Regions from separate parts of the Bifidobacterium pseudocatenulatum DSM 20438 genome, predicted to be linked through region 1. Evidence: riboswitches for the same ligand, from Rfam matches in the RefSeq annotation. Region 1 holds a riboswitch; each other region holds the start of a gene.
What was found. A riboswitch is a leader RNA that binds a small molecule or an ion and turns the genes downstream of it on or off. The one in region 1 is predicted to bind thiamine pyrophosphate.
Positions count from the first base shown of each region.

Region 2: it holds a riboswitch for thiamine pyrophosphate, as region 1 does, so the genes downstream of both, thiC (phosphomethylpyrimidine synthase ThiC) here and tenA (thiaminase II) in region 1, are expected to answer to the same signal.
Region 3: it holds a riboswitch for thiamine pyrophosphate, as region 1 does, so the genes downstream of both, BBPC_RS06655 (hydroxyethylthiazole kinase) here and tenA (thiaminase II) in region 1, are expected to answer to the same signal.
Region 4: it holds a riboswitch for thiamine pyrophosphate, as region 1 does, so the genes downstream of both, BBPC_RS04325 (solute carrier family 23 protein) here and tenA (thiaminase II) in region 1, are expected to answer to the same signal.

Region 1 is NZ_AP012330.1:1,296,550-1,299,651, reverse strand. Features, by position in the region: gene BBPC_RS05465 (energy-coupling factor transporter ATPase) at 1-402, shown strand, start outside; gene BBPC_RS05460 (YhbY family RNA-binding protein) at 474-779, shown strand; gene tenA (thiaminase II) at 905-1,579, opposite strand; TPP riboswitch at 1,665-1,775, opposite strand; gene BBPC_RS05450 (glycosyltransferase family 2 protein) at 1,892-2,905, shown strand.
Region 2 is NZ_AP012330.1:1,074,956-1,078,057, reverse strand. Features, by position in the region: gene BBPC_RS04430 (low molecular weight phosphatase family protein) at 1-287, shown strand, start outside; gene BBPC_RS04425 (GNAT family N-acetyltransferase) at 361-906, opposite strand; TPP riboswitch at 1,099-1,201, shown strand; gene thiC (phosphomethylpyrimidine synthase ThiC) at 1,402-3,102, shown strand, end outside.
Region 3 is NZ_AP012330.1:1,584,389-1,587,490, forward strand. Features, by position in the region: gene BBPC_RS06650 (hypothetical protein) at 1-1,329, shown strand, start outside; TPP riboswitch at 1,420-1,528, shown strand; gene BBPC_RS06655 (hydroxyethylthiazole kinase) at 1,519-2,388, shown strand; partial or broken gene BBPC_RS06660 (thiamine phosphate synthase) at 2,518-3,102, shown strand, end outside.
Region 4 is NZ_AP012330.1:1,046,534-1,049,635, forward strand. Features, by position in the region: gene BBPC_RS04320 (LuxE/PaaK family acyltransferase) at 1-152, opposite strand, end outside; gene BBPC_RS04325 (solute carrier family 23 protein) at 207-1,640, opposite strand; TPP riboswitch at 1,622-1,724, opposite strand; gene gltB (glutamate synthase large subunit) at 1,939-3,102, shown strand, end outside.

The DNA of each region.
Region 1 (3,102 bases):
GCCATCACCGACGCGTTCGAAGCCTTGCTCAAACCCTTCGCAAAAATAGGCGTGCACGCGCAGGAGATCGCACTGGTGATGAGCCTCGCACTGCGGTTCCTGCCCACTCTGGGAAGCGAGGCGAAAGCCATTGCGGACGCACAGGCGGCTCGAGGTGGCAGCATCGAAACGGGAACGTTCGTGCAGCGTATCAAGGCGATGGTTTCCATCATCATTCCGGTGTTCGCAGGGGCGATACGCCATGCCGACAATCTCAGTCTCGCACTCGACGCGCGATGCTATGAAGAGGGTATCGCACGCACACATTGGCGCGTGATGAGCATCGCCAAACGAGACATTGCCGCGGGCGGTGTGGTTGTGGCATATGTGGCTGCGTTGGTTCTGATCGCTGGACTAAACTGAAGGCAGTCGGCGGATTTTACCGTCCTCACGCTACTCTTGAGCAAGCATCATAGATAGGAATGGAACAAGTTATGGCATTAACCAAGAAGCAGGTCAAGCAGCTGCGAGGCCTGGCCACCAAGCTCAATCCGCTCATCCAGGTCGGCAAGAACGATCTGAGCGAAAACGCCATCAAGCAGGCGGACGAAACCATCGAAAAGCGTGAGCTCATCAAGTGCTCCGTGCTCGACGGATCCGGTCTGACCGCCAAGGAAGCAGGCGAGGGATTGGCTGAAGAACTGAACGCGGAACTCGTGCAGGTCATCGGCAACCGTTTCGTGCTCTACCGCCGCTCCCATCGCGACGACGTGGAACATATCCGCCTCGTACGCGAATAAAGCGGGAAACTGACGCGACCAAACATAACAGGGCGGGTGCTTTCTGAAAACCAATCAGAAGACACCCGCCTTGCTGCAATGAAAATAAACAATCGGAAGTCAGGAAACCCCATGAAGGAGTGCTATCAGCGCGCCTGATTCCATTCGGGCTTCCATGTGTACTGCATGTCGTACGCGCTGGCCCAGAACATGTATTCGTTCTCCACGCCGGTCACGAAAATGTCGATCAGCTCGCGCTTGCGCTCCTCGCTCGCGTCGGCCACCAGTTTCTCGATATGATCGAGCAGCCACACGGAATCCTGCCAGAACTCGTCGGTCTTATACATGTCGACCCAGCTCTTGTACGGATTGTTGTCGAGCGTGTCCGCGAACTCGGCGGCAAGACGATAACCATAATCCGCATACACCCAGGCGCACGGCAGCACGGCCACAAGAATGTCGAGAATATCCTTGCCATAGGCGATGGAAAGGATATTCGACGTGTAGGCACGCGCGAAGGCCGACTGGCGCACATTGTTCATCTGCTCTTCGGTGATGCCATAGCTGGCCAAGTAGGAGCGGTGTACTTCGGTCTCGACCTGCAGGGCGCCGTTCTGCACCTTGAGCATGAACGCCATGATTTCAGGGTCGGTGGCCTTGGCTAATCCCAAAGCGTGCACTCTGGCGTAATCGTTCACATAACGAAAATCCTGCAGCAGATAGAAGGCGAAACGCTCGCGTTGCAGTGTGCCTTCGCCAAGCTCGCGGATGAACGGCTGCTGGTAGCCTTCCTCCCAAACCAGGTCGGCGGCCTTGCGCATGCGCTGCGCGAACGGCGGAAGATTGTCGCGTTGGATGCCTTTGGCGGCGTCGAACTCATAATCGAAATCGGTTGTTGATGTCACAGCAGTCACTAGACATGCCTCCCTACGCTGGTGTTAACCATCAGGTTCAAAGGGTTCAGGCCTCACTTGGCCCATCTCAACCCGACGAACACGGGTTCCCCTGCATTACGCCGTACATTATGGCAAAGCCGCACGAAATGTGCAAGAGCCCGTCCGTCGAATGGAATCGTGCCGCATGATGCGAACACAGGCGATGTTCGGTTGAGGGCGAGTGCAAGAATGGAACGTATGACTGAAAAGCAAGTTGCGAAGAACACCATCGAAAAGCTGGCTATCGTCGTGGTGACGTACAGGCGTCAGCAGCTGCTCGCCACCCTGTTCGAATCCATCGAAAAACTCACTGTGGCGCCATGGCGTATCATCGTCGTGGACAACGAGCACAGCGAGGCGACCCAAGGCATGGTCGACGATTTCCGTGAAGCGGTCACCGCGCAGTGGGGCAATACCATCGCCGACCAGTCGGGCAACGAAAGCCGTGTGGTGTACGCGCCGCAATCCGACAACCTCGGCGGCGCAGGCGGCTTCTCCGCAGGTGTGAAGAAGGCATACGAGCTGGGTGCGGAGTGGTTCTGGGTGATGGACGACGACGTGGCCGTGATGCCTGAGGCCATCGAAAGGCTCGCCAAGTGGACCGGCAGCCATGATGTGATCCAGGGAAGCCGATACGACTACGACGGAGGCCCGTTCTACTGGCAGTACGATTTCATCGTGCCTCTTGGCATTCCCAATCCGATCGCTCCGGCCGCGTTCGGGCGTCCCGGCTATCGTGTGATGGACACCTTATGCTTTGAAGGCGGCCTGTTCCGCCGCAATATCGTGGAACAGATCGGTTTGCCGGATCCCCGCTTCTTCATCTACTGGGACGATACGATGTACGGCTATCGCGCCAGCAAGGTCACCAATCCGATCGTGGTGCCCGACGTGATCCTGCGACGTACGCGCGAGATCGGTAACTGGGATATCGCCGGCGTGCGTCAGCTCAACTCCACTTCCGACATGAACCGCTACCACATCATGCGCAACCGTGGCTACATGGCACGCTATTTCATGTCGTTCGGCGATTACCGTCCGCTGATGTTCGGCTTTGGCACGTTGCTGACCGCCGCCAAGGAGGTCATTCGCTTGGTGATGGTGGACCGTGAGCATGCCAAGACCGGCTTGGTGCAGATTGTCAAGGGTTGGTGGGATTCGCGCAAGCTGCTGCATGATCCGGATTGGAAGCCGATGCCGCCGCTCAAGTAATGTGGCTACACCGTCTTCAGACGGTTATTTTCTTATGATTCGCCCCATGCCGATGCGTTGCGTTGGCATGGGGCGAATCGTTTGCAGAAAACAATCGCAAATATTTGCGTTTCATTGCGACAGATTATGCAATCGTATTCACCAATTGTGTATTGTCGGCGCGTTTTGGGGCATGGGGCGAGTTACTATGGCGTTTA
Region 2 (3,102 bases), 220 kb from region 1:
GTGATTTTTATTCCGCAGGTGTGGAAACCAAGCCGCAGATCAATCAGGATGCCGTACGACTCATGAAAGAGCTTTACGGCATCGACATGGAGAAAACGCAATACTCCAAGCTGATTTCGGATATTCCAAAACCTGACACCGCGATCTCCATGGGCTGCGACGTGGGATGTCCCTATATCGGCAAGGCTTTCGACGATAATTGGAATCTGCCAGATCCAACCGGGCACAACGATGAAGCTTTCATTGACGTCATCCGTCGCATCGAGGAAAACATCATGAAGCTCTAAAGGGTCTTGACCAGCATCCGTTCGAAGCCCACCAAGACCCTTCCAAAGCATTCTAGGTTAGCTTCTAGCACAATCAGCAGGCAGCTAAATTTTGCCAGCGTGATTTGGTAAGAACATTCACGTGCCCGACACGCACCTCGTGCATAAGAGGCACCGGTACCTCATCACACGTGTGATGATAGACAAAACCAACCTTCTCCTGCACCCGCTTCGACTTCAGATTGCCGTCATAATAGCCGCACCAAATCGCACTCATACCAAGATCAACAAAACCATGACGGATAACCTCCTTGGCTGCCTCCGGCATATAACCCCTCCCCCAGAAAGGCTTGCCCAGCCAGTAACCCAACTCACACTCATCATCACGATCCGTCATATCCGTATGACCATTAAGCTTTAACTCAATCGAACCAATGGGGTTATTGCTGCCGCGCTCGCAAATCGCGTAGCATTCCTTGCCATTGAGCACATGACGAATCGTATTGAGACTTTCTTCTTTCGATCGGTGTGCGGGCCAGCCCGCGATAGGCCCGATATCCGGATCTTTCGCATAGGAGTACAAGCTTTCCGCATCTGTTTCCGCCCAAGCCCTCAATGTCAGCCGTTCCGTTTCCAACATGTAGTCGACCTCTTTCACACGCAATGCATTGAACTGAAGTATAGATTAGCCTGCAAGGAGAGTTTGCTGTGAGTTGCGCGGCGGAGGCGTGACGCGGATGGAGGCGATACATGCGAAAGTGACGGCTGGCCTAACTCTCCTGTGGGCTTCGATGAAAGTTACGTCCAGTGCAGGGCGTAGATTCATAGCCAACACGTAAAGCAGGGGGGCTCCCCAACGGAGCTGAGATAGGCGAATGCCTGACCCTTTGAACCTGTTGGTTAGCACCAACGTAGGGAGCGAAGAATGAGTGTCGTAGCGCACACGCATTGCCAGCGTCAATTGGCATCCGTAAAAGTCTGCGCAGCAGATGCGTCGACCAAACAGTCTGCATCGCGCAATCATCAATCGTAATTCCATTTTCTATCCCGTATAACCGAGCATACGGGCGCGTCAGCATACCCATTGCCTGCGAAATCAAGTTTTCCCAACCCAAAACAGCATAATCAAGGGGGAATCATGAGCAATTATCCATATGCGTCGATGCGAGACAGCTTCGACCTGAGCGCCTATTTTGTGGTAGGACCACAGGATTGCAAAGGCCGACCGATCACCGACGTCATCGATGACGCATTGCGCGGGGGCGCAAGCTTCATCCAACTGCGCGTCAAAGACGCTGACGCGAAGGATCTCACCGACATGGCGCGTGATATCGCGCAAATCATCGAAGACAACAATAAGTCGGATTCCGTGGCATTCGTGATCGACGACCGTGTGGACGTGGTCTGGCAGGCCCGCAGCAAAGGCATCAAGGTTGACGGCGTGCACATCGGACAGACCGATATGGAACCGCGCGAAGCCCGTGCACTGCTTGGCGAAGATGCCATCGTGGGCTTGTCCGCCGAAACGGAAAGCCTGGTCAAACTCATCAACGAATTGCCCGACGGCTGCATCGACTATATCGGTGCGGCACCACTGCATGTTTCCGTCACCAAGCCGGAAGCGTCCGTAGGCGGCAATGACGGTTCCGGTCGCACGCTTGACGAAGAGCAGATCAACACCATTTGTTCAGCCAGTGGTTTTCCGGTAGTGGTAGGCGGTGGCGTGACCGCAGATGATATGGAGATGCTGGCGCATTCAAAGGCGGCAGGCTGGTTCGTGGTGTCCGCGATTGCAGGAGCCGATGATCCGGAAGCTGCAACCCGCAATATGGTAGCGCGCTGGAAAGCCGTACGTGGCGACACGAAGCACGGGTACGCGCCGCGCGTGAAAGCCCAGAAAACAGCGGAAATCAACACTGACAACACAGCCGACGGCGCATCCGGCGAAAAGAAGTTCACCAATGCGAAGGAAGCCAAGGCCGCCTCCAAGCTTGCCAAGCAACAGCGCGTCGACATTGCCGCACGCGATTCCAAGCAGCGAGACAAAGCACATATTCGCAAAACCACGCCGGTGCATTTCGAAAACGAATTCGGTTCCTACGATCTGCAAGTGCCGTACACTGAAATCAAACTGTCTGACACTCCTGGCGTCGGACCGAACGCACCATTCAAGGATTACAACACCGAAGGTCCGAAATGCGATCCGAAGGAGGGTCTCGCTCCCCTACGTTTGGACTGGATTCTTGACCGTGGAGACGTCGAAGAATATGAAGGACGTCGCCGCAATTTGGAAGATGACGGCAAACGCGCCATCAAACGTGGCAAGGCTTCCAAGGAATGGCGTGGTCGCCAGCATAAGCCGATGAAGGCCAAGGATCATCCGGTGACGCAAATGTGGTACGCGCGCCACAACATCATCACGCCGGAAATGCGCTATGTGGCGGAGCGCGAGCATTGCAGCGTGGAATTGGTACGCAGCGAACTGGCCGCAGGGCGTGCGGTCATGCCTTGCAATATCAACCATCCCGAAGCTGAACCCATGATCATCGGCTCGAAGTTCCTCACCAAGCTCAACGCCAATATGGGCAATTCGGCGGTCACTTCGTCTATTGACGAGGAGGTGGAGAAGCTCACGTGGGCCACCAAGTGGGGTGCCGACACTGTGATGGATCTGTCTACCGGCAACGACATTCACACCACTCGTGAATGGATTCTGCGCAACTCCCCCGTGCCGATCGGCACCGTGCCAATGTATCAGGCGCTCGAAAAGGTGGAGGATGATGCGTCCAAGCTCAGCTGGGAACTGTTCCGCGACACAGTGATCGAACAGTGCGAG
Region 3 (3,102 bases), 290 kb from region 1:
CTCATAGCCATCAATTGGAACAACCGCAACACCAAGCCATGGCCAGTCATACTCAGCATGATGCTGCTATGCGCCACGAGCTCTTACGGATTGGCAATCGCCGGCATGCTTGCCTTGAATTGGACGATTCAATTTCTCTGCGGCGAACGCTCGCTTATAAAAAACAAGCAGCGTTTCGCGGGACTTGTTCTGCTACTGGTATTCGCCATTATACTGCTCCTCAACGTACTCCCCGCACCCGGCACATACCACGGTGACTTTGACATACATGGCACTGCAACAACATCACCCGCATGGGTTTCCGTATTCAACACCTGGCTGGTAATGCCTTCCGAGACGTTGTTCACTTCAACCCTGTCGGATGGCAATATGCAGTTCATCGCTCTCACGCCAAGCGAGCTGTTTATGCCGTGCGTAATGTCATGCCTGATGTGGTGTTTTCTTATTCAGATTTGCCTACGCCGGAAAACCGCATCATTGCTGCTCACCACATACTTGGGTATAAGCGTTGCGTTCACCGCGCATCTTTCCATGCATCATGCGGGAATCATCTTGGGATTCTTCATCGCCATTCTCGCCATCGATTGCGATATCGAAAAAATCAATTCCAACGATTGGCCTCAGTGGATCCGTAATCTCAACAACCGTGTTATGACTCTTCTTGGACCGAAGAAAACGGAACGGTATCTCCGTTTCTTCAAAATCCTCGGTCTTATCTTCATGCTTGTCAGCGTGTATTGGACGGCAAGCGCCAGTATTTGCGATATTCGGTACGACTATTCGTCTTCCCGGGCGGTAGCGTCTTTTATCAAAACCAACCATTTGGAGCAATACCGTTGGATGGCAGGCTGGACACGCGTCAGCAAGAACGACACCGCTTCCAATCCAGAAATCAACAAAATCATCGACAAAGGCGGATATTGCGGCGGCACCGACTGCATCGACTACACTTCTTGGTACGGCAGCACCCTTATCGATTCAGCCCCTTACTTCGACCATACGCTTCTTGCCAATGCATACAAGGGACGAAGCTATTCGTCGTGGGAATGGTGCGTTGACCCCTATGCGGGAAAGAAAGACATCGAAACATGGAAATCGTGGGGCGAACCCGAATTCTACGACACTCTGTATCAGCCATTTTTCTTCTCCGACCTTGGTTACGACAGAAACCATTACACGAAAATCAAAATCGCCGAAACCAAGACACCTTGGAAAAGCACATGGTCGGAAGGCGCCTGCGAAATTTACGTGCGCAACGACATTTACGAGAACGTATTGCATTCGCCCGATCCTGGAATCGACTGGCCCGACGGCGCAACGCGCAGATAACAAGTGGACCGGCATCCAACTGGAACGTGTCGATTGTTCGTTTATGCAAAACGTGCCACTGTCAGCACCTTTGTATAGGTTAGATATGTTATGTACATGCAGGGGGGCTTCCGGCGAAAGCGGAAGCTGAGATAGGCAAATGCCTGACCCTTTGAACCTGTTGGTTAGGACCAACGTAGGGAGCAGACAATGGGCGATGACTCATATGCAGCTGCATTGCGTGAACAGATTGCGCAGGCAGTAAACGACGTACGCGAAACCACACCTTTGGCACAGTCGTTCACCAATTTCGTAACGATGAATCTTGTGGCCAACGCGCAGCTGGCCGCCGGCGGCACCGCAGCCATGAGCTTCCTGCCTGACGACGTGATCGACACCGCGGAAATCGCCGGATCGAACTACATCAATGTGGGCACACTCCTGCCGTTCTTCAAGGACGCGCTACCGGAAATCGCCTACAAACTGCACAAGAACGGCAAGACGTGGGTACTTGATCCGGTCGCCGCGGGCATCGGCAAAACCCGTACCGCCATTCTCGAATCGTTCCGCACATACCCGCCGACCATTGTGCGCGGCAATGCGAGCGAAATCATCGCGCTCGATGCGATGTGGGGTTTGGCACAGCATGATTCCACCGTTCCCGGCACTCGCCCGGCAGGCGTGGAAGCCGTCGACGAAGTCGATTCCGCCGTTGACGCGGCCAAACGAGTGGCTCGTCATCTTGCGAAATACTCCCCTGTTGGAGCCGGCGCGGTGGCCGTTTCCGGAGCAGTCGATCTGGTGACTGACGGCGAGCGCGTGTTCCGTTTGCCCGGCGGCAGCGCGATGATGACGAAGATCACCGGCGCCGGCTGTTCGCTCGGCGGCGTTACCGCAACGTATCTGGCCGTGGCCGAACCGCTTGTCGCCGCGATTTCGGCATCATTGCTGTATAACAGGGCTTCCGAAATCGCCGAAGCGAAATCGTCCGGTCCCGGATCTTTCCAAGTGGCGCTGCTTGACGCGCTTTGGAACGTCACCGCCGAGGAAGTCGCCGCTTCCGAAATCATCATCGACTAGGCTTTGCCGAACCCTGCATGGTATTCGGCATATCATGCGGGGTTCGGCAATTGCGTATATGGAAAATATGGACGATTGCCGGTTCACATTGTAGGTTTTCTGAATCACTTACCGAGAAGGGTTGATTATATGAACAATTATTCATATGCATCGATGCGCGATACATTCGATATGAGCGCCTACTTTGTGGTCGGCCCGCAGGATTGCAAGAGCCGTACTATTACCGGTGTGATTGAGGATGCGTTGCGCGGGGGTGCAACGTTCATCCAGCTGCGAGCCAAGAACACCGACGCGAAAGACATCACCAGCATGGCACGCGATATCGCGCAGGTTATCGAGAACAACGGCAAATCCGATTCCGTGGCGTTTGTGATCGACGATCGCGTGGATGTAGTTTGGCAGGCACGTCACAAGGGCATCAAAGTTGACGGCGTGCATATTGGGCAAACCGACTTGGAACCGCAGGAAGCCCGCGCGTTGCTTGGGGAAGATGCCATTGTGGGCTTGTCTGCCGAAACGGAAAGCCTGGTGAAGCTGATCAACGAGCTGCCTGCCGGCTGCATCGACTACATCGGGGCCGGCCCGTTGCACGTGTCCACCACCAAGCCGGAAGCTTCCGTTGGTGGCAACGATGGTTCCGGGCATACGCTCGACGAGGCGCAGATCAATGCGATCTGCGATGCGAGTGATTTTCCGGTTGTGGTCGGCGGTGGA
Region 4 (3,102 bases), 250 kb from region 1:
GCGCGATACTGCATGTTATGGGCAAACTGGAAAGCGAAAATCTTATGTGCGAGCGCGTCGAACGCCTCATCCGGAGCGACCTCGCAACCATACTTTTCGATGAACTCAAGCACGTTTGCCTTGACTTCCTGCGCGTCGGCACCCAACGACATTGATGTCATATGCGGTATTCCTTTCTATAAACGATACTGATATTCGAAAGCAAATCAGATCTGCGACGGAACTTCAGCTTCGCTGTTTCCTTTACGACGATTGATCAGATTCGGCAGGTCGATCAGCAGTGCCTTGAGAATCACCACACAGAACGCCCCAACCAGAATCGAATTGGAGAAGAACACGTGAGCGCCGCCCTCCAAGCCGCTCAACGCGCTCGGCAGCGCGATGCCCAACAGCAGGGACAATCCAATGACCGCCTGGGAACGGTCGTTCGACTCCACCTTGCGCAGCGTATTGAAGCCCGTGCTGATCAGGCTTGCCGCGGCCGGCAGGAAAATGCCGCCGATCACAGGGGAAGGAATCAACGACAATACCGCTCCGGCCTTCGGAATGAAACCAAGAACCACAAATACCACGCCGGCGATGATCACCGGCACACGGGTACGGGTCTTGCCCTCATCCGTGACCTTAAGCAACGCGACATTCTGCGGATACGCGGTAGTGGTGAAACCGCCGATCATCGAAGAAATCGCGGAACCGGCAGCCTCGCCGGCCAAACCATAACGAACCTGACGATCCTCAAGCTTGACGCCCTGGATCTCACTGGCCGCCTGATACACGCCAAGCGCCTCCATAATCGCAACCATATATGCGATGAAGAACGGCACAAACACCGCCGCATCAAAGTCAAAACCGCCATACGGCATAATCTGAGGAAGACCAAACCAAGGCTTCGACGCGACACCGGAAAAATCAGCCATGCCAAATACCATCGAAAGCGCAGTGCCGGCAACCAGAGCAATCAGATAGGAAAGCGCCCTGACCATACCCTTGCCGAACTGGGAAAGCGCCACCACCAGCACGCAAGTCACGATAGACACGGCCAACGTCTTCGGATCGGCAAAACCATCATCGCCGGGAGCGCCACCAAGAAACTCGCTCAACGTGAAACTCGACAGCGAAACGCCAACCAGAAAAATAATCACGCCCGACACCATCGGCGCGAACAGAAAACGCATCTTCTCAATCACACGGGTCAGACACAGCACCAAGAAAATCAGCGAACTGACAAAAATCGACGTACCAGCGGCAGCCAACGAACCAGCAGTGCCCGCAGCGATCATCAACGCATCGAACGCGGCGGACGGACCCTGCACAATCGGCAAACGCACCAACCTCGTGGCCTGAATCAATGTGACCAAACCAGACACAATGAAAATGGCATTCACCATATTTGACGACAACGCCAACGGCAAGCCAATGGCACCAGCCACAAACACCGGATCAAGCCACACATTGGACACCAACACATGCTGCAAACCCAGCAGCACATTCTTCGGAGTCAACTTCTTCGAACCCGAACCAAGCTGCTCAGGCACCTGCGACGCATCAGACACGCCAAATCCCTTCTCTTTCCACGAAACACACGGCCAAACACCAGCCGTCAGCACAGAGAAGACGCGCACGCGCACCGTTCGTAACATCCCTACGCAGGCACTACCCTGTTCAGGTCATAAGGGTCCGGGCAAACGCCCATCTCAGCCACATCGGCTCCCCTGTACTCTTCGGACAACCACCAGCATAACGACACGCATCGATACCGGCAACCACCACAACCCAACACATATCCTCCACATTTTCCCAAGAAAAACAGTCTTGACTTTTCCGAGTATTCGTTATATGGACACGCGAAACGTATTTGATACAGGGGCGCGGTATTCTAAACCACGCATTAAAGAACCGCAAGACTTTTCTTGCCCAAAAACATTGAAGGTGGTTTCGGTGACTTTCCACGCCCCGTTAGATCTCACGATCCATGATTCCCAAGGTATGTACGATCCCGGCGCCGAGCACGACGCCTGCGGCGTGGGTATGGTCACCACCCTCAACAAGCGCCCCGAACGCAAAATCGTCGACGACGCCATCGAAGTGCTCGTCAACCTCAACCACCGCGGAGCCGTAGGCGCCGAAGAAAACACCGGCGACGGCGCAGGCATCCTCATGAGCATGCCCGACGAATTCATGCGCGCCACCGCAGGCGTCGAACTGCCCGAAGAAGGCCACTACGCCGCCGGCATCGCATTCCTCGACCGCGACATCGCCACCTCCGGACAACAAGAACAAGCCATCGCCAAAATCGTGCGCGAAGAAGGCCTCGAAGTACTCGCATGGCGCGTCGTACCCACCAACCCGGACGGACTCGGACTGCAGGCGCTCGCCAGCATGCCCGCGTTCAAGACGCTGGTCGTGGCCGACCCCGAAGGCCAGCTCGCAGGCATCGAACTGGACCGCAAGACCTTCCGCATCCGCAAGCGCGTCGAACACGAGGTGGGCATCTACTTCGCGTCCCTGTCCGCACGCACCATCACCTACAAGGGCATGCTCACCACCATGCAGCTCAAGCCCTTCTTCCTGGATCTTTCCGACGAGCGCATGAAGGCGAAGATCGCCATCGTGCACTCCCGCTTCTCCACCAACACGTTCCCGAGCTGGCCGCTGGCCCAGCCGTTCCGCCAGCTGGCCCATAACGGCGAGATCAACACCATCCAGGGCAACCGCAACTGGCTGTCCGCACGTGAAGGCCGCCTAAGCTCCGAACTGCTCGGCGAATTCAAGCCGCTGCTGCCGATCGCTACCCCGGGCTACTCCGATTCCGGCACGTTCGACGAATGCCTCGAACTGCTGCACCTGTCCGGACGTTCCATGCCACATGCCATCTCCATGATGCTGCCGCCGGCATGGGAGAAGAACGACCAGCTTGACCCCGATGTCAGGGCGTTCTACGAATACAACAATACGCTGATCGAACCGTGGGACGGTCCGGCGCACATCATCTTCACTGACGGCACCCAGGTCGGCGCGCTGCTCGACCGCAACGGCTTCCGCCCCGGCCGCTGGCAGCTTACCGACGACGGCTACATCGTGCTCGCATCCGAAACCGGCGTG